DNA from 4 places in the Rhizobium sp. BK377 genome. Region 1 is predicted to be linked to each of the others. Evidence: predicted binding sites of a transcription regulator. Region 1 holds the regulator's gene; each other region holds the start of a gene.
What was found. Region 1 encodes LexA, which represses DNA repair genes until DNA is damaged. Its sites were predicted from a motif close to TGTTCNNNNTGTGTTCNG; they were not measured.
Positions count from the first base shown of each region.

Region 1 (5,897 bases):
CTGGATTTTCGTTCCTGTGAATTTTCCTCTTATTTCAATCGATTATTGTTTGCTCGTTTTGATCTCAGGTTGCATTCTGCTGGGATTAAGGGCAGCTCCAGGCGAATATGACGGGGTTAGAGACAAGAGAACGACAGACGCAATCCATTGGTGAGAAAATGGATTTTGCAGGCATTGCTCCGCGCGCCATTGTGACGCAATCGGCTCGGACGCAGGTTGCGATCCCATTTCGATCGAGATTGGCGACTGTTGCGAAACGATACGTCGGGTCGTCCATGCGGATGGCCGCCGAAGAGACCGATCACGGTCGCCTCATCCTCATCTCGCCGGTCTTCCTTGGTGCGGGTGCCGCGACCTGGTTTCTGGCAGCTTCGGATTTTCCGGCCGTCTCCCTCGGTCTCTGCCTGCTTGCGCTTGTTCTCGCTGTTGCGCTTTGCGGCCATGCCCGCACCAAATTGCGGGCGACGCTCCTCGCACTGCTTCTCTTTGTCGGCGGAATGCTCTCGGCGCAGATCGAAACATGGCGGGCAAAGACCCTGATCCTCGATTCAGCCGTAACGACAACGGTAACCGGCCGGGTCGAACGCCGAGAAGGCTACGGCCAAGGGCGCTGGCGTTATATTCTCGACGTCACCGGTACGGATGCTCCCGAGCTCAAGCGTCCGCCCGAACGCATCTCCGTGCTGGTCCGCGGCGCCACCCAGCCGTTCGAACTCGGCGACGTTATCGAGGGCAGGGCGCGCATCACGCCTCCGGCCGGACCGGCGCTCCCACATCTCAACGATTTCGCCTTCAGCGCCTATTTCGATGGCATTGGTGCGAACGGCTTCTTCTATGGCGCGCCGAAGAAGGTTGCGGAACAGCCGGAGCAAGCGGGTTCGGTCGCCGGGATCGTTCTGGAACGGCTCTACAGCCTGAGAACCGGCATCGGCGATCGGATTCGCTCTACGCTGCCTGGCGACACCGGGGCCTTTGCCGCTTCACTTGTCACCGACGAGAGACGGGCGATCTCGGATGAAACGACGGAAGCGCTGCGGCAATCCGGCCTTGCGCATATCATCGCGATCTCCGGTCTCAACATGGCGCTCTCCGCCGGCATCTTCTTTGTCGGCCTCCGCGTCATTCTCAGCCTGTTTCCCGGCATTGCCCAGGCATGGCCGACCAAGAAGATCGCGGCGGCCGGCGCGCTCGCTGCGGTGACGGCCTACTATCTGATCTCGGGTTTTGCCGTCTCCGCCGAACGCGCCTTCATCATGATGGCGATCATGCTGGTAGCCGTCTTCTTCGACCGTCCGTCGATCAGTCTCAGAAACGTGGCGCTTTCCGCTCTCGTGATCCTCGCCGTCTCGCCATCGGAAGTGCTCGGACCAAGCTTCCAGATGTCTTTCGCCGCGACGCTTGCCCTGGTTGCCGGCTACGATCTCTGGAAGGGGCGCCCGATGCGGGAGAATGCCTTTGCCAAGCTGCCGATCATGAAACCCTTCTTCGTCGTCGGCGGATTCTTCGGGGGCGTCTTCCTGACGTCGTTGATCGGTGGTTTCTCGACGGCACTGTTTTCGATCGAGCATTTCCACCGCCTGACTGCCTATGGCCTGCCGGCAAATCTCGCGGCTATGCCGGTTATTTCCTTCATCGTCATGCCGGCCGGGATGCTGGCGATGCTGCTGATGCCTTTTGGCCTTGATGGTCCGGTATGGCAGGTTGCAGGCTTCGGGCTTGATCTGGTGATAAAAATCGCAACGACGGTATCGGGCTGGGGTGGCAATATTGATGTGGGCCGCTTGCCCGGTTGGTACTTCCCGGCAGCCGTCTTCGGCTTTCTGCTGCTGACCCTGCTCAGAACCCGTCTGCAGCACATGGGAACCGCAATTGTGGCGGTCTCAACGCTTGCTGTAGTGCTGCTTCCGTCACAAGCGATGCCCGACATCGCCATTTCCGAAGATGGCGGCCTAGTCGCTATAATCGACGGACAGGCGATGGCTTCGAACCGTGAAAAGCCGCCCGCCTTCATCTTCGAACAATGGCAGAGGGCACTTGCGATCGAAGAGCATCAGAAGCCGGTTATGCTCCAAGTTGCCAAGGCGCCACCCACTGCGCCAGACGGCAAAAGGCTGCAGCTCTCGCCAGAACAACAGGATGAAGCGAGAGAGGCGATGAAACAGTCAGTTGCCACCGGTCGCCCTTCACGCTTCTCCTGCCTGAAGAGCGCCTGGTGCACCGCCTTGCTCGGCAATGGAAAGAAACTGACCGTCATCGACAATGCTGCCTATCTCGGGCCCGCCTGTGATACGGCTGATATTGTCGTGACCGCTGTTCGATTGCGCTTCGACCGTTGCCGTTCCGGCGCGCTGCTCTTTACCGGCGAAACGCTGCGCAAGACGGGTTCTGTTGAACTTCGATTCACCGATAAAGGAGCGGAGGTCGCAATCGCATTCGACACATTGCGGCGCCCTTGGATGCGCCACCGCGCCTATGACTGGCGCAGCAACACATTCGCAGACGCCAGCCTGTCGCCGGTCAGTGATAGCGGCGAATGAGGCCGACGAGCTTGCCCTGGACCTTGACACGGTCCGGTGGAAAAATGCGGGTCTCGTAAGCAGGGTTTGCTGCCTCGAGCGCAATCGATGCGCCCTTGCGGCGGAAGCGCTTGAGCGTGGCTTCCTCGTCATCGACCAGCGCGACGACGATATCGCCCGGATTGGCGGTGCTGCCATTGCGGATAATAACCGTGTCGCCATCGAAAATCCCGGCTTCGATCATCGAGTCGCCGCGAACTTCGAGGGCATAATGCTCGCCTGAACCCAGCATATCGGCGGGAACGGTGATGTCATGCGTATTGTTCTGGATTGCCGAGATCGGAACACCGGCAGCGATGCGGCCCATGACGGGAACGGAGACCGCATTGCTGTTATCGGCCGCGGGTGCGGGCTTTGCCGAGGCAGGAGGTGCCACCGGCTGGGGTTTGCCAAGACTGCCCTCGATGACGCTCGGCGAAAAGCCGCGCCGCTGCTGCAGGCTTGGGTTATAGGCTTCCGGCAATTTGATGACTTCGAGCGCACGAGCCCGGTTCGGAAGCCGGCGAATGAAACCGCGTTCCTCGAGCGCCGTGATCAGCCGATGGATACCGGATTTTGAGGCCAGATCCAGAGCGTCCTTCATTTCGTCGAAAGACGGCGGAACGCCTGACTCCTTCATCCTTTCGTGAATGAAAAGAAGGAGTTCCTGTTGTTTGCGCGTAAGCATGGCGTCTAACCCCATCTTGAAACAAATCCAGAACGGACACTATATGTTCCATATGTGTTCTGCAAGTAGCTAAATTTTCGTAAAACTTCTGTTCATTCTGTCGAGAATTTTATTTTTCTTGGCCCCCAAGCCTTCCCGGCCTTGTCTCATGGCGCTTGCTGAAGCACATCTCCTTGTAGTTGCTGGAGGGAACTGATGAGCCAAGAAACGCTTCCGATCGATCATCTCGTTTTGCCGGTTACCGATATTGATCTTGCGCGCGAAAGGCTGGGCAAGCTTGGCTTTACCGTCGCGCCCGATGCCCGACATCCCTTTGGCACGGAAAATGCCTGCGTTTTCTTCGCCGATAAAACCTATATCGAGCCGTTGGGTGTGGCGAGTGTGGAGGAAAGCGAGGAGACGGCGCGTGAGGGGAATGTTTTTACTGCCCGCAACCAGGCTTTCCGCTTCCGCTGCGGCGGCGAGGGACTGTCCGCCATCGCCTTCGCGACAGCGGATGCGAGGCATGAACATGCTCGGTTCGCGAGGGACGGCATAAGTGCAGGTTCTGTGCTGCAGTTCGAACGTCCTGTGAAAATGCCTGATGGTACCGAAAGCGTTGCCGGCTTTCGGCTCGCTTTTGCCGGCGATCTCCGGGCGCCGGATTTCTTTCTCTTCGCTGTCGAGCGCGTCAACCCGCTTCCTGCCGACCGCAGCGCGCTGGAGACTCATGCCAACGGCGTGACAAACATTGCCGAGATTGTTCTCACCGCGCAGGAGCCGGCAGCCTTCAGCGAGTTCGTTCGCACGGCCGCAAAAGCTGCCTCTGCGGAGGAAACGAGTTTCGGGCTGGACGTCCCTACCGGAAAAGCGAAAATCAGCCTGATGACCCCTGAGGGGCTGGAGGCCTACTACGATCTGGTGATACCGGATACCGATCGCGGCCTGCGCGGCCGGGCCGTCCTCTTTGCCGTCGGCGATCTGGCCGTGACAGAAGCGCATTTGGCTGCTAACGGGGTGACCTATACACGCAAGGGCAACCGTATTCTGGTGAAGCCCACGCCCGGACAGGGCGTGCTCTTCGCCTTCGAGGAAACATCATGAGCTCCACTACCAATGCAGAGGTCCGGATCGGCGAAGGCGCTGGCCAGGTTCTGTTTTCCAATTCCGCCAAGCTTTCGCTCATCGCAGGCCCGTGCCAGATGGAAAGCCGCGAGCATGCTTTCATGGTTGGTGGCACGCTGAAGGAGTTGTGCGCCAAGCTCGACATCGGCCTCGTCTACAAGACCTCCTATGACAAGGCGAACCGTACCTCTATTTCCGCCAAGCGCGGTATCGGCTTGGAAAAGGCAATGGAAGTTTTTGCCGATCTCAAGAAGGAGTTCGGCTTTCCCGTCCTGACGGACGTTCACACGGCAGAACAATGCGCTGTTGTCGCCGAAACCGTCGATGTACTACAGATTCCAGCCTTCCTCTGCCGCCAGACGGATCTTCTGGTTGCCGCGGCCAAGACGGGTCGTGCCGTCAATGTCAAGAAGGGCCAGTTCCTCGCCCCCTGGGACATGAAGAACGTGCTGGGCAAGCTGAATGCTAGCGGCAATCCGAATGTATTGCTCTGCGAGCGAGGCGTTTCCTTCGGCTACAATACTCTGGTGTCCGATATGCGCTCCCTGCCGATCATGGCGGGGATGGGCGCTCCTGTGATCTTTGATGCCACCCATTCCGTTGCTCAGCCGGGTGGGCAGGGCGATTCCTCCGGTGGCCAGCGCGAATTCGTCGAAACGCTGGCGCGCGCGGCAGTCGCCGCCGGTGTCGCGGGTATTTTCATCGAAACCCATGAGGATCCGGACAACGCTCCTTCCGATGGCCCGAACATGGTCTATCTCAAGGAGATGCCACGGCTTTTGGAAAAGCTTCTCGCCTTCGACGCGGTCGCCAAGGGCTGACAGTCAACAGCCTGACATGATCGTGCTATAGCGACGATGGGACATGCACTTCGGAGGCGCCGCAAAGTGCCATTGTAATTTGCGCACCTTTGATTAAGACGGTTTCAAACGATTTATCCATCCACCGAGCAGGAAAAAATCATGACTGCAATTACCGATATCATCGCCCGCGAGATTCTCGATAGCCGTGGCAACCCCACCGTCGAAGTCGATGTCTATCTCGAAGACGGCAGCATGGGCCGTGCGGCTGTTCCCTCGGGAGCTTCGACTGGCGCGCATGAAGCCGTCGAACTGCGCGACGGCGGCAAGCGCTATCTCGGCAAGGGTGTCGAAAAGGCTGTCGAAGCCGCAAATACCGAGATCTTCGACGCGATCGGCGGCATCGACGCTGAAAATCAGATCCAGATCGACAAGATCATGATCGAGCTTGATGGCACGCCGAACAAGTCGCGCCTCGGCGCCAATGCCATCCTCGGCGTTTCGCTCGCCGTTGCCAAGGCCGCCGCGCAGGCCTCCGGCCTGCCGCTTTACCGATACGTCGGCGGCGCTTCCGCAAGTCTGCTGCCGGTTCCGATGATGAACATTATCAACGGCGGCGCCCACGCCGATAACCCGATCGATTTCCAGGAATTCATGATCCTGCCGGTTGGTGCAGATTCGATCCGTGAAGCCGTCCGCATGGGTTCGGAAGTGTTCCATACGCTGCGTAAGGAACTCGCTGCCCAGGGA
Region 1 covers NZ_JACIAC010000001.1:97,381-103,277, reverse strand. Annotated here, with positions in the region: gene FHT92_RS00470 (ComEC/Rec2 family competence protein) at 108-2,537, shown strand; gene lexA (transcriptional repressor LexA) at 2,518-3,243, opposite strand; gene FHT92_RS00460 (VOC family protein) at 3,439-4,326, shown strand; gene kdsA (3-deoxy-8-phosphooctulonate synthase) at 4,323-5,168, shown strand; gene eno (phosphopyruvate hydratase) at 5,310-5,897, shown strand, end outside.

Region 2 (5,897 bases), on a different contig from region 1:
GGGCATTACCGTATCGATGATGTCGGAGCCGCTGCCGTAGCCGAAGAACAGGATGACGGCGCAGAAGAAGATGCCCCAGAGGCCGGTCTGGAACTGCATGGCCCAGGGATCCTCCCGATGCGAGAGCACCCGCGTCATCAGCGCGAAGACGGCGATGCAGAAGGCGCTGACGACGGGCAGCAGGGCAATATAGCCGACCTCTTCAAAGCTGGGCTGGATAATCAGCATGGCGCCCAGGAAACCGACGGCGCAGGCGCTGTAGCGCCGCCAGCCGATGGTTTCCTTCAGAAAGATGCTGCCAAGGATCGTCAGGATGATCGGCTCGACGAAGAAGATGGCGATCGCATCGGCAACCGCCATGACCTTCAGCGTCGTGACGAAGCAGATCATCGACGTGGTGACCATCGCACCGCGGATGGCATGATAGCAGCTCTGCTTCAGCGAAAGCCGGATTCTGGCGCCACGCAGAAATACGAAAGGCAGCATGGTCAGCGACTGGATGACGAAACGGAAGCCGGCGACTTCCGTCGACGAGATCGTTGCCGTCGCGAGCTTCGAGAAGATGTCGATCAGCGGCGAGATCAGCACCGAGAGCAGCATGAAAAGCAGGCCGAGCGTCACCTCGGAGGCAGCGGGATGGCGTGTGGAAGTCGTGCTCGTCATCTCAGGGTCCTTTCGCTCCGGACCGTGCGGATCGCTTCATCGCACCAGTGGGCGAAATCCGCAATTGCCGCTTCCGCGCCGATCTCGTTCAGCGTTTCATGCCGCATGTCCTGATATATCTGGGTGCTGATACGGGAGAAGCCTTGGCTTTTCAAACGCTTTGACAACCACAGCACGGCTTTTCCATTGATGGTTGCCGGGTCCTTGCCACCGCCGCACAGATGGATCGGCATGTCCTTCGGCAGAATATCGAGCCGCCCTTTCTCGATACCGCGAAAGGTGAGGGCGAAGACATCGAGCCAGAGCGATATGGACGCATCGAAGCCACAGAGCGGATCGGCAATATAGGCATCGACCTTATCCGGATCGTGTGACAGCCAGTCGAATCCCGTCCGGTGATCGGGAATGGATTTGCCCCAGGCGGAAAATGTCAGCCTCGGCAGCATGTCGCTCGGCACATCGGAGCCTTTCAGCATGCGCTCGGCAAGCAGGATCGCCTGTGCGACGCGGCCGGAAAGACCAACCGCGAAGTTCGAATTCCAGACGGCAAGGGCTGCGAACCGGCCGGGAAGTTCGGCGGCGGCATTGAGTGCGATCAGGCCGCCCATCGAATGGCCGAACAGGATGACGGGCAGGCCGGGGTCGCGGGTCGTGGCAAAGTCGTGCATGGCAGCGATATCGTTGATGACACGGTCGATGCCGTCCCGTCTCGCGAAGCGGCCGAGCGGCGCATCGGCTGCGGTTGTCTCGCCATGGCCGCGATGATCATGCACATAGACGTGATAACCTCCTGCCGCCATGGCTTCAGCAAAGCGCTGATAGCGGCGGGAATGCTCGGCAAGCCCGTGCGAAATCATCAGGATAGCCCGCGCGTGCCCCTCTGGACGCTGGTGATGATAGGCAAGCGAAGCTTCCGCGCTTTGAAGCCGCAATGTCTCGAAAACCATGCCTTCCTCCTGCGCCCAAAAAGACCAGATACCCGAGCAATGCAATATTTCCTGGTCCGGCATACATGCGAAAATTGATTTCTTCGCGATTCAGGGTTGCGAAATCGTTGGCTTCGTGCTTGTTTGTTCCTGTATTGTTCTTTTGTCGAGGCTGTTTATGAGCAAGCTTTTCCTGTCGATTTCCATCCTATTCCTCTCGTTATCTGCCGCCGGTTCCGTATCCGCGCAGGAAAGCGGGCGCACACGCTTCATTCTTGCGGCGAGCTGGCAGCCAGCGTTCTGCCAGACCAATCAGAAGAAGGCGGAGTGTGCCAGCCAGAGCGGCGAGCGCTATGACGCCACCAACTTTTCTCTCCATGGCCTGTGGCCGATGCGGCAGGATTATTGCGGCGTACCTGCCGACCAGAAAACCGCCGACAAGGACGGCCAATGGACGAGCCTGCCGGCGGTGACCCTCTCGACCGAGACGAAGAGCGCGCTCGACAAGGCGATGCCTGGGACGCAATCGGCGCTCGAGCGGCATGAATGGATCAAGCACGGTACCTGCACGAAGATGAGCGCGGACGACTATTTCGCCACCGCCATTTATCTTATGGGCGATCTCAATGCTTCGGCCGTGCGCGACCTCTTTGCCGCCAATGTTGGCAAGACGCTGAAATCAGATGCGATCAAGGCGGCGTTCGACAAGAGCTTCGGCGCTGGTGCCAGCGACCGTGTGAAGATGAGCTGCCGGCGCGTCGGCAACAAGCGCGTGATCAGTGAACTGACGATCGGGCTTTCGCAGGATGCCGTTTCGGCTCAAGCGAAGGAGAAGGGCCTCGGTGGCCTCATCCAAGGGGCAGGGCAGACGTCCTTCGGCTGCGACGAAGGCATTGTGGATGCCGCCGGCTTCTGATGGAAACATGCCGAAATCCTGACGAAACAGGGTTTCGGCGTTGCCCGCGGGCGTGGTTTCGCCTACATAGCGGCCACGATTTCAAGTTTCCGTCCGGAGCATCCCAGCATGGCACGCCAGTTCATCTATCATATGTCCGGCCTCAACAAGGCCTATGGCAATAAGAAGATCCTCGAGAATATCCACCTTTCTTTCTATCCCGATGCCAAGATTGGTATCCTGGGTCCGAACGGCGCCGGTAAGTCCACCGTGCTGCGCATCATCGCCGGCCAGGACAAGGAATATACCGGCGAAGCCTGGCTCGCTGAGGGTGCGACAGTTGGTTACCTGGAACAGGAGCCGAAGCTGGATCCGAACAAGACCGTATTCGAAAACGTCATGGAAGGCGTTGCCTCCAAGACGGCAATCGTCGATCGCTACAACGAGTTGATGATGAACTATTCCGACGAGACGGCGGAAGAGGGCGCGAAGCTTCAGGACATCATCGACAGCCAGAACCTATGGGATCTGGAAAGCCAAGTCGAGATGGCGATGGAAGCCCTGCGCTGCCCACCGCGCGACGCCGATGTCACGACGCTGTCGGGTGGTGAGCGCCGTCGTATCGCGCTCTGCCGCCTGCTTCTGTCGCAGCCCGACCTGCTGCTGCTCGACGAACCGACCAACCATCTGGACGCCGAAACCATCGCCTGGCTCGAAAAGCACCTGCGCGACTATCCAGGCGCCGTGATGATGATCACCCACGATCGCTACTTCCTGGATAACGTCACCGGCTGGATCCTCGAGCTCGACCGCGGCCGCGGCATTCCTTACGAAGGCAACTATTCGGCCTACCTGCAGGCGAAGGCCAAGCGCATGCTGCAGGAAAACCGCGAAGAAGCCGGCCGTCAGAAGGCGATCAGCCGCGAACAGGAATGGATCGCTTCCAGCCCGAAAGCCCGTCAGGCCAAGTCCAAGGCGCGTATCAAGTCCTACGAACAGCTGGTCGAGGCTGCCGAGAAGCAGCGTCCTGGTGACGCGCAGATCATCATCCCGGTCAGCGAGCGCCTCGGCCAGGTGGTCATCGAGATGGAAGGCATCACCAAGGGCTTTGAAGGCCGCACGCTGATCAACGATCTGTCTATCAAGCTGCCGCCGGGCGGCATCGTCGGCATCATCGGCCCGAACGGCGCCGGCAAGACGACACTGTTCAAGATGATCACCGGTCAGGAAAAGCCCGACAGTGGTTCGATTCGTATCGGCGAGACCGTGCATCTCGGATATGTCGACCAGAGCCGCGATGCACTCGACGGCAACAAGACCGTCTGGGAAGAAATCTCCGGCGGCGCCGAAGTCATCAAGCTCGGCAAGTTCGACATGAACTCGCGCGCTTATTGCGGCGCCTTCAACTTCAAGGGCGGCGATCAGCAGCAGAAGGTCGGCAACCTTTCGGGTGGTCAGCGAAATCGCGTTCACCTTGCCAAGATGCTGAAGGCCGGCGGCAACGTTCTGCTGCTCGACGAACCGACCAATGACCTTGATACGGAAACGCTGGGTGCGCTCGAAAGCGCGCTCGAAAATTTCGCCGGCTGCGCCATCATCATCAGCCACGATCGCATGTTCCTCGACCGTTTGGCCACCCACATCCTCGCTTTCGAAGGCGAGGGTCATGTCGAATGGTTCGAAGGCAACTTCGAGGATTACGAGCAGGACAAGATCCGCCGCCTCGGCCCCGATGCGCTGAACCCGGGCAGCCAAGCTCATAAGCGCCTGACGCGCTAACTGGTTTAACATGCCTTTCGAAGCCCCGGCTGGTCCGGGGCTTTTCGATGTTTGCTGTCGTTATCACCACAGGCAAGTTCGCAAATCAGTAAAATGTCGCTTGCCTCAGCTATCCAAATCACATAAAGATATCTTTATATCTTGATTGGGTAGGATATGGGTGAACCCTTGAGGCTTGGATTGGATGCGCTGGTGGACGTCTTGAAGGCGGCCGGCGAGCCGACGCGCCTGCGGCTGCTGGCGCTGCTGGCGGCTGGTGATCTCACTGTGACCGATCTTACCGAAATTCTCGGCCAATCCCAGCCCCGCATCTCCCGGCACCTGAAGCTGCTTGGTGAGGCGGAACTGATCGACCGCTATCAGGAGGGTGCCTGGGCCTATTTCCGGCTCGCGCATGAAGGCAAGGCTGCCGCGCTCGTGCGAAATCTGCTGAAGCATGTCTCCGAAAATGATCCGGTCGTGCAGCGCGACGGCGAGCGCCTGGCTTCCGTCAAGCGCCAGCGCGCTGAACGCGCCCAGGCCTATTTTAGCCGCAACGCCGCCGAATGGGACGAGCTCCGCCGGCTTCATGCCGCAGACGAGGAGGTGGATGCCGCCGTCATCAAGCTGCTTGGCGCCAACCCAATCGATTCCCTGCTCGACCTCGGCACCGGCACCGGCCGTATGCTGGAGCTTCTCGCCGGCCGTTATCGCCGGGCGATCGGCGTGGATGCCAGCCGCGACATGCTGAGTGTTGCGCGCGCCAATCTCGACAAGGCCCATATTACGACGGCGTCGGTGCGACATGCCGATATCCTGAACCTGCCGTTCGAGGGGCAGGACTTCGATCTGGTGACGATCCATCAAGTGCTGCACTTCTTCGATCAGCCTGAAATCGCCATTACCGAGGCCGCGCGCATGCTGCGGCCGGGCGGGCGTCTTGTTGTCATCGATCTGGCGCCGCACAATCTCGAATATCTTCGCGACGAACATGCCCATGTCCGTCTCGGCTTTTCGCATCAGGCCATGTCGGACTGGGTGCGCAGGGCCGGGCTCGATATAGAGCAGGTCGTCGACCTTCATCCGGGTCAGCAGGGCGAGAAGGGCCTCACGGTCACCGTCTGGCTCGCACGTGATCCGAGGCGCCTCATGGCTTCGCTGGAGAGCGAAGGCGCTGTACCTACATTTGCCGGGAGAGAATAAATGCCCCAGAAAAAGAACGACGCCCCCCGCCGCGATATCATATTCTCCTTCGAGTTCTTCCCGCCGAAGTCCCAGGAGATGGAGGGCCAGCTCTGGGACACTGTCCGCGATCTGCAGGACTGGAACCCGGAATTCGTTTCGGTGACCTATGGCGCCGGCGGCACCACGAAGGCGCCGACGCTCTCGACAGTCACCCGCTTCCTGGCCGACACGCCGTTTGCCACCGCCTCGCATCTGACCTGCGTCAGCGCCACGAAGGAGGAGACGCATCAGGTGGTCGACAGCTTCCGGAATGCAGGCGTCACGCATTTCGTCGCGCTGCGCGGTGATGCGCCTGGCGGCGTCGGTGCGCCATACCAGCCGCATCCGGGCGGTTACGCCAACGCCGCTGAACTGGTTGCCGGCCTCAAGGAGATCGGCGATTTCGAGATCTCCGTCTCGGCCTATCCGGA
Region 2 covers NZ_JACIAC010000002.1:724,017-729,913, reverse strand. Annotated here, with positions in the region: gene FHT92_RS12330 (DMT family transporter) at 1-663, opposite strand, end outside; gene FHT92_RS12325 (alpha/beta fold hydrolase) at 660-1,610, opposite strand; gene FHT92_RS12320 (ribonuclease T2 family protein) at 1,768-2,505, shown strand; gene ettA (energy-dependent translational throttle protein EttA) at 2,614-4,263, shown strand; gene FHT92_RS12310 (metalloregulator ArsR/SmtB family transcription factor) at 4,420-5,445, shown strand; gene metF (methylenetetrahydrofolate reductase [NAD(P)H]) at 5,446-5,897, shown strand, end outside.
Region 2: the regulator LexA is predicted to act here: its motif matches at 1,735-1,752, upstream of FHT92_RS12320 (ribonuclease T2 family protein).

Region 3 (5,897 bases), on a different contig from region 1:
CCGCCGCGGCCGTAGCCACCGTAGTTCTGCTCCATCTCGGCCACTTCCACATGGGTTTCCGGCAGTTCGTCGAGGAAGCGTGAGGGGATGGTGGATTGCCAGAGGCCGTGGATGCGGCGGTTGGAGACGAACCAGATGTGGCAACGGTGCTTGGCGCGGGTGATGCCGACATAGGCGAGGCGGCGTTCTTCCTCGAGGCCGGCGCGGCCGGATTCATCGAGCGAGCGCTGATGCGGGAAGAGGCCTTCCTCCCAGCCGGGCAGGAAAACGGTGTCGAATTCCAGGCCCTTGGCCGAATGCAGCGTCATGATGGAGACGGCGTCGAGATCCTCGTTCTGCTCGGCATCCATGACAAGGGAGACATGCTCCAGGAAGCCGCGCATGGATTCGAAGCTTTCCATGGAGCGGATGAGTTCCTTGAGGTTTTCAAGGCGGCCCGGCGCTTCCGCCGTCTTGTCGTTCTTCCACATGTCGGTATAGCCGGACTCTTCGAGGATCTGTTCGGCAAGCTCCGTATGCGGTGTGTTTTCAAGCAGTTCCTGCCATCGGCGGAAAGATTGAATCACGTCGAAGAGGGCCTTGCGGGCCTTGGGTTTCAGCTCGTCCGTCTCGATCATGTCGGCAGCGGCAGCCAGCATCGGGATATCGCGGGCACGGGCATAATCGTGGAGCGCGCGCACCGTCGTATCGCCGAGGCCGCGCTTCGGGGTGTTGATGATGCGCTCGAAAGCCAAGTCGTCTGCCGGCTGGGCGACGAGGCGGAAATAGGCCATGGCATCGCGGATTTCGAGGCGCTCGTAGAAGCGCGGGCCGCCGATGACGCGGTAGTTCAGGCCGAGGGTGACGAACCGGTCTTCGAATTCGCGCATCTGGAAGGAGGCGCGGACCAGGATCGCCATGTCGTTCAGTAGATGCTTCTTGCCGTCGGCATCGCCGCGCTGCAGGCGCTCGATTTCCTCACCGATGGCGCGCGCCTCTTCCTCGGAATCCCATGAGGCATGCACCTGCACCTTGACATCGTCAGGATCGGAGCGATCGGTGAAGAGCGTCTTGCCGAGGCGGCCTTCATTATGGGTGATCAGGTGGGCGGCAGCGCCGAGGATATGGGCCGTCGAGCGGTAGTTGCGCTCGAGCTTGATGACTTTGGCGCCTGGGAAATCCTTCTCGAAACGGAGGATGTTATCCACTTCGGCGCCGCGCCAGCCATAGATCGACTGGTCGTCGTCGCCGACGCAGCAGACATTCTGTGGCTCGCCCTTCGGCCGCTGGGCGAGGAGCCGCAGCCACATATATTGGGCGGTGTTGGTGTCCTGATATTCGTCGACGAGGATGTAGCGGAACCTCTGGTGATATTCCTTAAGCAGATCCGGCTGCTTGCGGAAGATTGCGATCGGATGCATCAGCAGGTCGCCGAAATCGCAGGCGTTCAGCGTCGACAGGCGGTTCTGGTAAGCAAAGTAGAGATCGCGGCCGCGGCCATTGGCGAAGGCGCGCGCGTCACCTTCCGGAATATCGGCAGGGCCGAGGCCCTTGTTCTTCCAGGTATCGATCATGCCGGCGAACTGTTTGGCCGGCCAGCGCTTGTCGTCGAGGCCTTCGGCCTGGATCAGCTGCTTGATGAGGCGGACCACATCGTCGGTGTCGAGGATAGTGAAATCCGAGCGCAGGCCGACGAGCTCGGCATGGCGGCGCAGAAGCTTGACGCCGATCGAGTGGAAGGTGCCGAGCCAGGGCATGCCTTCGACGGCGCCGCCGACGAGAAGCGCGATGCGCTCCTTCATCTCGCGGGCGGCCTTGTTGGTGAAGGTCACGGCGAGGATCTGCGAGGGGAAGGCGCGGCCGGTAGACAGGATATGGGCGATGCGGGTGGTGAGCACGCGCGTCTTGCCGGTGCCGGCGCCGGCGAGCACCAGGACCGGGCCTTCTAGCGTTTCGACCGCCTCACGCTGTTCCGGGTTGAGTCCGCCAAGATAGTCGGGGCGGCCGCCGTCACGAGCCGCCATGGCGCGGGCGGCAATGCCGCCGCCGGCAGTGGGTGCTCTTGCAGCAGGCGCGGCAGGCTGTTGCGGCTTGCGCGGCGCATCGCCCGGTTCCTCGTCGAAGAAGGGCATATCGTCGAAACTGTTGTTCATGGCGCGTAATGTAGTGATTCGGGAAGGAAAGACCAGAAAAGATGTTCTGCTTTCATTCCCAGCGGCTGCGCTATCCTCAGCAGGCTTGGTTGCCCGATTGGGAAGTCTGCGCACGAGTTGTGGTCCTGCTGGGCCTCAACTAAGGTCTCGCGCCAGCATCGGGAGAGTCATATGCACGTCATCGCCATTCTTGCCAATCTGATCCTGCTGATCGCTGTTGTCGCGCTGATCGCGGCGAATGGTTTGCCGGACAGTGGTGAAGGCCTCGGAACCGTCCTCGCCGCCATTGTGTCTCCCGTGTTGAGCACGATCGCTTTGCTGCGCCGTAATGGATCGGTTTCCGAACTCATTTCGCTTGAAATTCGGGCACGCAAGGCGACGCTGCGACTGCGCATTGCCGAGGCTGAGGCTGGGGCCGCCGGCAACGGCATCAGCGGCTAAGGGCTGTTCTCAGGCAGCCTTCGGCCCGGCAAAGGCCAGGCAGACCGACACCAGGGCAAAGAGCGGCGGTAGCGCCAGGCACCAGATGCCGACGGTAGCAAAGAGCAGGGCGGCCAGGCCGCAGCCGAGCGCGAAGGCGGCCACTGCAATTGGCATGCGCGACAGGCGGCCTTTCACTGTCCTTGCCTGATCTCCTGACATGCCATGGGCGAGATCGCCGAGATCGATCATGATCTGCGTCGTCGTGCCGGTCATCAGCGTGCTCGGCGGTGACGCGCCGAGATGGATGCGGTGAGCGGCGTTCTGGACCGCCATGGCGATGACGAGCAGCATGCCGGTTCCGACCAACGGCAGGCCATCCGGATTGGTGAAGGGCGAAAGCCAGATGGCGCAGGCGCCGCCAGCGATCAGGAATAATAGCTTGATGACGAGCAGGATGCGCAAGCCCTTCTCGTCACCGGCGAGTACCTTGTAGGTCAGGTATCGCAGCAGGAGGATCGTCAGGCAGAAGACGGGCAGCGCCAGAAGCTTGGCAATGATGCCCGACGTGCCGTGGGTCAGCGCTGCGCCGAGGGTGACGAAGTTGCCGGTGACATGGGCGGGAAAGAGACCTCCAAGTGCCAGGAAGCCTGCTGTATCGACATAACCACCGGTAAAGCTCAGAAGCACGGGCAGGGCTGGGCGCATCGGTCTATTCCCCCTCTGTATATTCGTTCGTCAGTGTGCCGCGACGGCGTGGATTTCGGCAATATAGCCGCCCGGAAATTCCACCATGGCTGCACGGCTTTCGCCGGACTGATAGGGCTCCACGAGGATTTCAGCACCGCTCTCCCTGGCTTTCTGGAGCGTCGCATCAAGATCGGCCGTCTCATAACCGGTCACCTCGCGGCCGTAGGGGAAGGGCAGATGGCCGTCGGTGACGAGTACGGTCATGCGGCCGAAGACGGATTCGATGCGCAAGCGGTGAAAGGTCTGATCCGGAAGGCCGATCTCGATACCCGGCGCCTTCTCTTCATCAGAAACGACTTTGCCGTGCGAGAAGGCAAGGAAGGCGTGGGTGAAAGCCGCGGCGCGATCAGCCGACACGTAGACCCGGTTTTCGGGGACTGTCGTGAAGGCCGGATAATTTGGCGTGGTCGTGTGCCAGTAGAGCTGCATGTTGACGCCGCCCGGCCACTGGATAACGGCATCTCGGCCAATCGGGTCTGGGAAGGCTGAGACGATCACATCGGCGCCGGCAGCCTTGGCGGCGGCTACGGCCTTGTCGAGATCGGTAACGAGGTAGCCGGTGCGTTCGGCGCCAAACGGGTAGGGGATCGGCGTCTTGAAGCCGAAGAGCGAGACGGTGCCAACCGATGTCTGCAGGAGCTGCGACGTGGTGCTGCTCGGCGTCGGCGTCACCGTTGCCGTTACCTGCTTGGTGCTAGTGCCGCCGAAGGTGGCGAGGAAGCTTTTGACGAAGGCGTCCACGTCATCAGGGGCGACATAGACATGGGTCGTATCATATTGCGCGCCGACACCAAATTGCGGCGAGGCGGCAAAGGCCGGAGAGCCGGCCAGACCGAGAAGGGCAACAAGGGCTAACGATAGAGGAAGCATGTATGATCTCCTTCGGCCTGGCCGGCCGCTTTTATGGATTACGCCTTGATGAAGGCGAGAACGTCGGCGTTGAACTTGTCGGCTTCAGTCTGGGCGAGACCATGCGGGGCGCCCGGATAGACCTTCAGCGTACCGTTCTTCAGGAGCTTGATGCCCTTCTCGGCAGCCGCTTTGATCGGCACGATCTGGTCGTCGTCGCCGTGGATGAGGAGCGTCGGTACATCGATTTTCTTGAGGTCTTCGCTGTAGTCGACCTCGGAGAATTCGTGAATGCAGTCGTAATGGCCCTTGATGCCGCCGGCCATGCCCATCAGCCAGAAGGTTTCGCGCAGGCCCTCATTGACCTTGGCGCCATCGCGGTTGAAGCCGTAGAAAGCCATGGTGAGATCGCGATAGAACTGCGAACGGTCGCCTGCCGTGCCCTTGCGGATGCCGTCGAAGACTTCGATCGGTGTGCCCTCGGGATTGGCTGATGTCTTCAGCATCAGCGGCGGAACGGCGCCGACGAGTACGACCTTGGCGACGCGGCTGGTGCCATGGCGGCCGATATAATGGGCTACTTCGCCGCCACCGGTGGAATGGCCGATCATGACGACGTTCTTCAGATCGAGCTTCTCGATGAGCTCGGCGAGGTCATCGGCATACTGATCCATATTGTTGCCGTTCCACGGCTGAGAGGAGCGGCCATGGCCGCGGCGGTCATGGGCGATGACACGGTAGCCCTGCTGGGCGAAATAAAGCATCTGCACTTCCCAGGCATCGCCCGACAGCGGCCAGCCATGGGAGAAGAGGATCGGCTGGCCGTTGCCCCAATCCTGATAATAGATCGTCGTTCCATCCTTTGTAGTGATCGTCGGCATCGTCTCTGTCCTATGTTTGGGGTTGGGAGGTATTCGCCTGGTGGCGCAATTTTCTGCACCGTGGTGTGTGACGCGATCAGGAAACATGTTTCGAATGGCCGTGTAAGCGATCCTTTGGTGTAGGTTGCCTATGCCTTTTCCCTGAGATCGAGCCAGGCGACGAGCAGGAAGCCGCCGACGAGGCCGAGGCATTCTTGCCCGCTCCTTCGGGTTCTCCCCCAGGCGGCGTATCCCTAGAAGCTGCGCACCGGCGACCAGTCGGGCATGCCCGGTGGGACGTCGTTTTCAACCGTCTGTCCCGCGGTGTCAGGACTTCGAGATATCTGGACATTCAGCGGGCCTTGGTCGTGGGGCCGTGAAATGGGCTGCCGGGCCGTCGCCAAAGACGCTGACTGGCGTCGGTCGGCGTCGCTTCACCGCAACGGCGAGGCTGCGAATTGACGGCGAACCTCCTTGGCAAACGGCAAATCCGATTGTCGGTTCTGACCCGCTTCGGGAAAATTGGTCTCGGCTGCGGAGCTTTGCGGAAGGCCCCGAGACATTCAAAATCGTCATTCGAGAAAAATTGCGACGCCCTGTCGGGAGAGGCCAGGCCCCTGCGTCCTAGGGCCATAGTGACCAACAGCTCAAGGAGGACAGTTCATGGTCAAGGTCATTTCATTTCTCTGGTTTGCCGAAAGCGCTCGCGAAGCGGTCGAATTCTATGTCTCGTTGGTGCCCGATTCTTCGATCGGCGATATCACGACAGTGCCCTCGGAAACCCCAAGCGGCCCTCCCGGCAGCGTCGAGATCGTGGAGTTCACGCTCGGCAATCAGAATTTCATCGCCATGCAGGCCGGGCCGTTCGAGCAGTTCAACCATGCCT
Region 3 covers NZ_JACIAC010000002.1:659,013-664,909, reverse strand. Annotated here, with positions in the region: gene FHT92_RS12030 (ATP-dependent helicase) at 1-2,132, opposite strand, end outside; gene FHT92_RS12025 (hypothetical protein) at 2,304-2,573, shown strand; gene FHT92_RS12020 (YoaK family protein) at 2,583-3,260, opposite strand; gene FHT92_RS12015 (glyoxalase) at 3,291-4,172, opposite strand; gene FHT92_RS12010 (alpha/beta fold hydrolase) at 4,211-5,032, opposite strand; gene FHT92_RS12005 (VOC family protein) at 5,675-5,897, shown strand, end outside.
Region 3: the regulator LexA is predicted to act here: its motif matches at 2,175-2,192, upstream of FHT92_RS12030 (ATP-dependent helicase).

Region 4 (5,897 bases), 1.4 Mb from region 1:
AGGGCAGTCGCCTCCGGCAATTCGGCATAACCGAGATAACGCCCGAGCCCGAGATCGGACATAACCGCAGTGCTGAGCGAAACCCGCTGGGCCGGCACAACACGCATCATCTGCAGCTTGCAGCGTGTGACGTTATAGGCAGCGATCCGATCCGCAAACAGGCTCTTGAAATCGTCGCCGGGGCAAACAACCACCGTCTCCGCCTCGATCAAGCCGGTTGACGTTTCGATTCGCGGCGGCTCGACGGCGCTCACTGCTGTCGAGCGGCGGAACTCTATGCCATATTTGACTTCGAGATAGCGGGCGAGCAGCGGAATGGCTGTGCTGGATTCGACCCGCACCTCATGTGGGCTATAGAGTGTGAAGCGCCCCGATTCCGGTCGCAGTGCCGGCACAAGCCGCCGTGCTTGATCGAGCGTCAGCCTTTCGCAGCCCTCGCCCATCTCTGTGCGCAGGAAGGCGTCGATCACGGCTTCGGATTCGTCGAGCCTTGCGGCAAGGAGCAGCCCGCGCTGCAGGACGTCTATGCCGGCGTCATCGACAATCCCGGCCCAGATATCGCGGGCCTGGCGCGCCTTGTTCCAGCAGTCGCCGGCCTGCTGGCCGGTCACCGTCACAAAGCCAAAATTGCGCACCGAAGCGCCATTTGCCTGTGCGTCACGGTCAACAACGACGACCCGTTTGCCACGCTTTGCCGCCGCCAGCGCATGCGCCAGCCCGACAATTCCCGCGCCGACGATCGCAATGTCGTAATGCGGCATGTACGCTCCTTCGCAATATGTCTGCCACGGCTTGGCGGATTTTCTTGAAGCCTGTGTGACAGTTGCGCGGAGCCTTACATTCGCGCGTGGAAAAGAATGCGGTTCAGTCTTCCAGGGTGCCGGCCTTTCGCGTTGCTTTGCTCGGCTTGTCGGCGACGATCTTCATCAGGTCGCCGCGTCGGCGCACCAGCCGGTCGGACGTGCGGGTCAGCAACAGCCCGTCCTGCGGCGCCCGGATCTTGATATCGCCCTCGGCAAAACCGGGTCGGGTGACGATCGTCGCCAGAAGCTCCCCTTCCGAGACACGCTCGCCGATATTGCGGTGGAAGAGGACCGTACCGCCCTGCGGCGCGCGCACGATCTCAACATTGTCGAGCGGCACGGCTGGTCCGGAGAAGGTCTTGTCTACGGTCGCTCCGCCGCCGACGACACCGCGCCCGATCAGGAATTGCAGCATGCCTTCGGCGTCTTTTGCGGCCATACCGGGGTCGACGTCGCGCAGGCCGCGCAGTTCCACCGTCACTGAAAGCTTGCCCGGAAGTTTCGCCTTGCGCTCGCCCGGCACCTCATACTTCCAGGCAAAACCGACCGCTTCTTCGAAGGCGCTGCTTTCGCCATCTGAAAGCAGCACTGCTTCCATGTCGAGCGCATTGGCAAGGTCCGCCGCCTCCGGCCAGAAGGCTTCGTCGATATAGGCATATTGCAGCGATTCATCATCGCAATGCAGATCGAGCACCAGATCGGCGCCGAGCGCCATATGGATGAGCTCCCGTTTCAATCGATCAGCTGCCGGGTAGTTGTCGAGCCCGTCAATCAGCTCTGGCCGATCACGAACGGAGATCAGCGGAAAGTCTCGGTTGAAATTGGTCCGCGATCCCAGATCGAACCGGCCTTGCAGCTCGCCGAAATGCGATTGTGCGGCACCGATCGGATTTGCCTGTGGCACAAGCGTGATATCGCCGGCGATCCGTCCTTCGCCTTCGGCCTGCCTGAGTTGTAGGCAGAGAAAATGCGCCAGCGCCGTTCCCGGCAGTTCGTTCGCGTGCAGTGCGGCCTGGATATAGACCTTCGGGGCGGCGGGATCGTTTCCCTCGAAACGGATGACCGGCAACCGCCATTCGATGCCGGGCGTATCGCCGGGGATGATGATCTCTGAAACGTCCACTGTCCTGCTCCGCCTGTGCCTATTGGGTGGGGAGTTGTATGCGAATCCCCACCCGCGGTGCAAGCTTGGCTCAGCCGAGCAGAGGCCAACGGCCAATGACATTATGCTCGCTCTTTCCATAGAAGCTGTGGATCAGCAGGAACTCCCGGACGGTCCACCGCACCGGCCGATTAAGCTCTTCAGGCAGAACTGTCTTGCGATCGTAGAGCAGCGTCATATGCGGTGTCAGATGGCCACCGAGGTTATAGGGCAGTCCCGCCTCATACAGACCTTCCTGGATTTGGTGGCGAAGATCCAGCAGCGCTTCGTTTTCCTGCCTGGTGCAGATGACGAAGGCCTGGGGTTCGCCCGGATGGCGGAAGCTCATGACCTCATCAAGCACCAATTCGAACGGTCGGACGCGTATCGTCGCAGCCATCTGTTCCGCAGCGAACGCGATATCCTGCGGCAGCCTGCGATAGGCGCCCACACCATTCAGCGTGATATGAAGCAGCTCAAGGGGTCGCGAAGGCCCCGTCAATGCATGGGCGTTGCGATAAGTCTGGGCGATCTCCATCGCTTCGGATGCTGCCTCAGCGGTCGGGCGGAGCATGAAGAACAACCTGTGGTGACGTCCCCCGCTGTAGCCGGCTTTCTTCCGGGGGTCGGAGCCATTCGGGTCGAGCGGAAAATGAGGCATCTGAACTACGGACTACATCGTCCGCCTCCTTGTTTTACAAGGAGGAGCTTATCAGAGGTGCTCTTTTCGTCAAGAACAAAACAAGAACAATGAAGGTGAAACTATATTGGAGACAAAAACGGCTGCCGAGCGGCGGCCGTTTGCCGATGTCGAATTGAACAGTGAATGAGTGCCTCAGGCGGCGTCCTTGACCGCCGCAGACACTTTCTTGGCAGACTTGGTGCGCGCTGCCTTCGGCCGCACGAGACGAAGAATGTCATCGGTGCTTGGCGTATTATCAGAAATTCTCTGGAAGACGAGGCAAAAACGGGAATCCGTGCCGGGTTTCCCAGATCTTCATTCCCACTCGATCGTGCCCGGCGGCTTACTGGTCACATCGTAAACCACGCGGTTGATACCACGGACTTCGTTGATGATGCGGGTCGCGGCGCGGCCCAGGAATTCCATATCGTAGTGATAGAAATCCGCCGTCATGCCGTCGACCGAGGTGACGGCGCGCAGCGCGCAGACGAATTCGTAGGTGCGGCCGTCGCCCATGACGCCGACGGTCTGGACGGGCAACAGCACGGCGAAAGCCTGCCAGATCGCGTCATAGAGGCCGGCCTTTCGGATCTCATCGAGATAGATCGCATCGGCTTCGCGCAGGATATCAAGCTTCTCGCGCGTGATGCCGCCTGGGCAGCGGATGGCGAGGCCCGGACCCGGGAAGGGATGGCGGCCGATGAAGCTGTCTGGCAGGCCGAGTTCCTTGCCAAGCACGCGAACCTCGTCCTTGAAGAGTTCGCGCAACGGCTCGACGAGCTGCATCTTCATGCGCTCCGGCAGGCCTCCGACATTGTGGTGCGACTTGATGGTGACGGAAGGGCCGCCGGTGAAGGAAACGGACTCGATCACATCTGGATAAAGCGTGCCCTGGCCGAGGAAATCCGCGCCGCCAAGCTTCTTGGCTTCGTCCTCGAAGGTCTCGATGAACAGGCGGCCGATGATCTTGCGCTTCGTTTCCGGGTCGGAAACGCCTTCGAGCTCGCCGATGAAGCGATCGGAAGCGTCGACATGGATCAGGTGCAGATTGTAGTGCTCGCGGAACATGGCAACGACGCCTGCGGCCTCGTCCTTGCGCATCAGGCCGTGGTCGACGAGGATGCAGGTCAGCTGGTCGCCGACAGCTTCGTGGATGAGAAGGGCTGCGACCGACGAATCCACGCCACCGGAAAGCGCGCAGATGACGCGCTTGTCGCCGACTTGGCGGCGGATGTCTTCGACAGCCTTTTGGCGGTAGGCGGACATGGTCCAGTCGCCTTGGATGCCAGCGATGTTGTGGATGAAGTTCGCGATCAGCTTGGCGCCATCAGGTGTATGCACGACCTCAGGATGGAACTGCACGCCGTAATATTTGCGCTTCTCGTCGGCGATAAAGGCGTAAGGCGCGTTGGACGAAGTGGCGACGACCTCGAAACCTTCGGGCAGTTTCGTCACGCGGTCGCCGTGGCTCATCCAGACCTGATGACGCGAGCCCTTGGACCAAAGACCTTCGAAGAGGGCGCATTCCTCGTCGACTTCCAGGAAGGCACGGCCGAATTCGCGGTGATGGCCGCTTTCCACCATACCGCCGAGCTGCATGCACATCGTCTGCTGTCCGTAGCAGATGCCGAACACTGGAAGACCGCTGTCGAAGATGATCTGCGGCGCCCGGGGCGATCCCTCATCGACCGTCGAGGCCGGGCTGCCGGACAGGATCACCGCTTTCGGCTGAAGGCGCTTGAAGCCTTCTTCGGCAGACTGGAAGGGAACGATCTCGCAATAGACGCCGGCTTCACGCACACGACGTGCGATGAGCTGGGTCACCTGGCTGCCGAAATCGACGATGAGAACGCTGTCGGGATGTGCTGTCTGGGTCATGGCGAGCCTTTAATGAAAAGCGCCTCTGCTTGCAATCCGGGAATTCGGCCGTATCGGGGTTTTATTGTCCCGATTGTCCCTGTTTTCAGCGCTTGCAGCGTGTCGCGATCCTTCATATTCGCTGCCACGGTTCAAGCTTTTGTCTTCGCATGTCGTTATTGCAAAACCGCTGCACACTTTTGCGCGACATGCTTTAGAACCAGAAAACGCCATCTTCCAGAGCAGTAAACAGACTATCGACGGCATAAGAAAGCTTGCGGTCGACGATATGCAGATATTCGGTCCAGCCGGAAATATGCTGCAGCTCGACTGCGCCATCCGAAATGCCGCGAAGGCCGATCAGCGGCAGTTTGTAGCCCTGGCAAGCGCGCAGCACCGCATAGGTCTCCATGTCGACCATGTCGGCTGCGATATTGGCATAGGCGGCACCGGAAACGACGTTGCCGCCGGTTGAAAGGGTGGCCTCGGGAATGCCGGGAATGCGCAGCGGCAGGTCGAGATCGGCCGGCAGGTCGAGAAAGGGAGTCTTGCCTTTTTCGAAGCCGAGCGGCGAGGCATCCATGTCACGATAGGAAACGGACGTGACCTGATAGACTTCGGTCTGCTGCAGGCGCGCCGAACCGGCCGAGCCGAGCGAAACCACGAGATCGGGCAGATCGTCGGAAGCATCGAGACGGGAGAGCGATTTGGAGATCGCGATCGCCGCCTCGACAGGGCCGACGCCTGTCATCAGCGGTTCGATGCGCGAGCGCAGGAACGGCCCGTATTCGGCCTCGGCGGCCATGACGAACAGGATGGACTTGCCTGCAACCGACTTCAGTTCGAATTTCATCCCGTAATTCCCTCTCTTCCGCGAATGACCATCATCGTCCCGGTCATGGACGCGATGAGCTTGGCAGGCCCGTCGCTGATCGCATAACCTCGCCCGTCGGCAACGATGATGTTGGAGCCGGGCTTGGTGATCTCGCCCCTGAAGAGGAAGCGTTCGCCACGCCCCGGCGACATGAGGTTGACCTTGAACTCGATCGTCAGGATCGAGGCTTCGGCATCGATAACGCTGTAGGCTGCAAAACCGCAGGCCGAATCGAGCGCTGCGGAAATGACACCCGCGTGCAAAATGCCGTGCTGCTGCGTCAGTTTGACGTCGAAGGGAAGCTCGATTTCCACCACGCCGTGCTCGACACGCGTCAACTCCGCGCCGATGGTGTGCATGGCCGCCTGACGGGAAAAACTCTGGCGGATCCGTTCGCGGAAATCGCCCCTGTCGGTATCGTTCATCATGGTTCCTCTTGCGATCGCGAAAGTGGCATGGCCGGCCGGATTCGACAAGGTTTCAAACCGGCTCACGACGGTTTTGTCTTTTCGATACGAGTTTCGATCACGCAGCCCCGAG
Region 4 covers NZ_JACIAC010000001.1:1,466,824-1,472,720, reverse strand. Annotated here, with positions in the region: gene FHT92_RS07280 (TIGR03364 family FAD-dependent oxidoreductase) at 1-761, opposite strand, end outside; gene FHT92_RS07275 (succinylglutamate desuccinylase/aspartoacylase family protein) at 865-1,926, opposite strand; gene FHT92_RS07270 (2'-5' RNA ligase family protein) at 1,997-2,518, opposite strand; gene guaA (glutamine-hydrolyzing GMP synthase) at 2,942-4,504, opposite strand; gene FHT92_RS07260 (5'-methylthioadenosine/S-adenosylhomocysteine nucleosidase) at 4,698-5,336, opposite strand; gene FHT92_RS07255 (PaaI family thioesterase) at 5,333-5,782, opposite strand.
Region 4: the regulator LexA is predicted to act here: its motif matches at 2,677-2,694, upstream of FHT92_RS07270 (2'-5' RNA ligase family protein).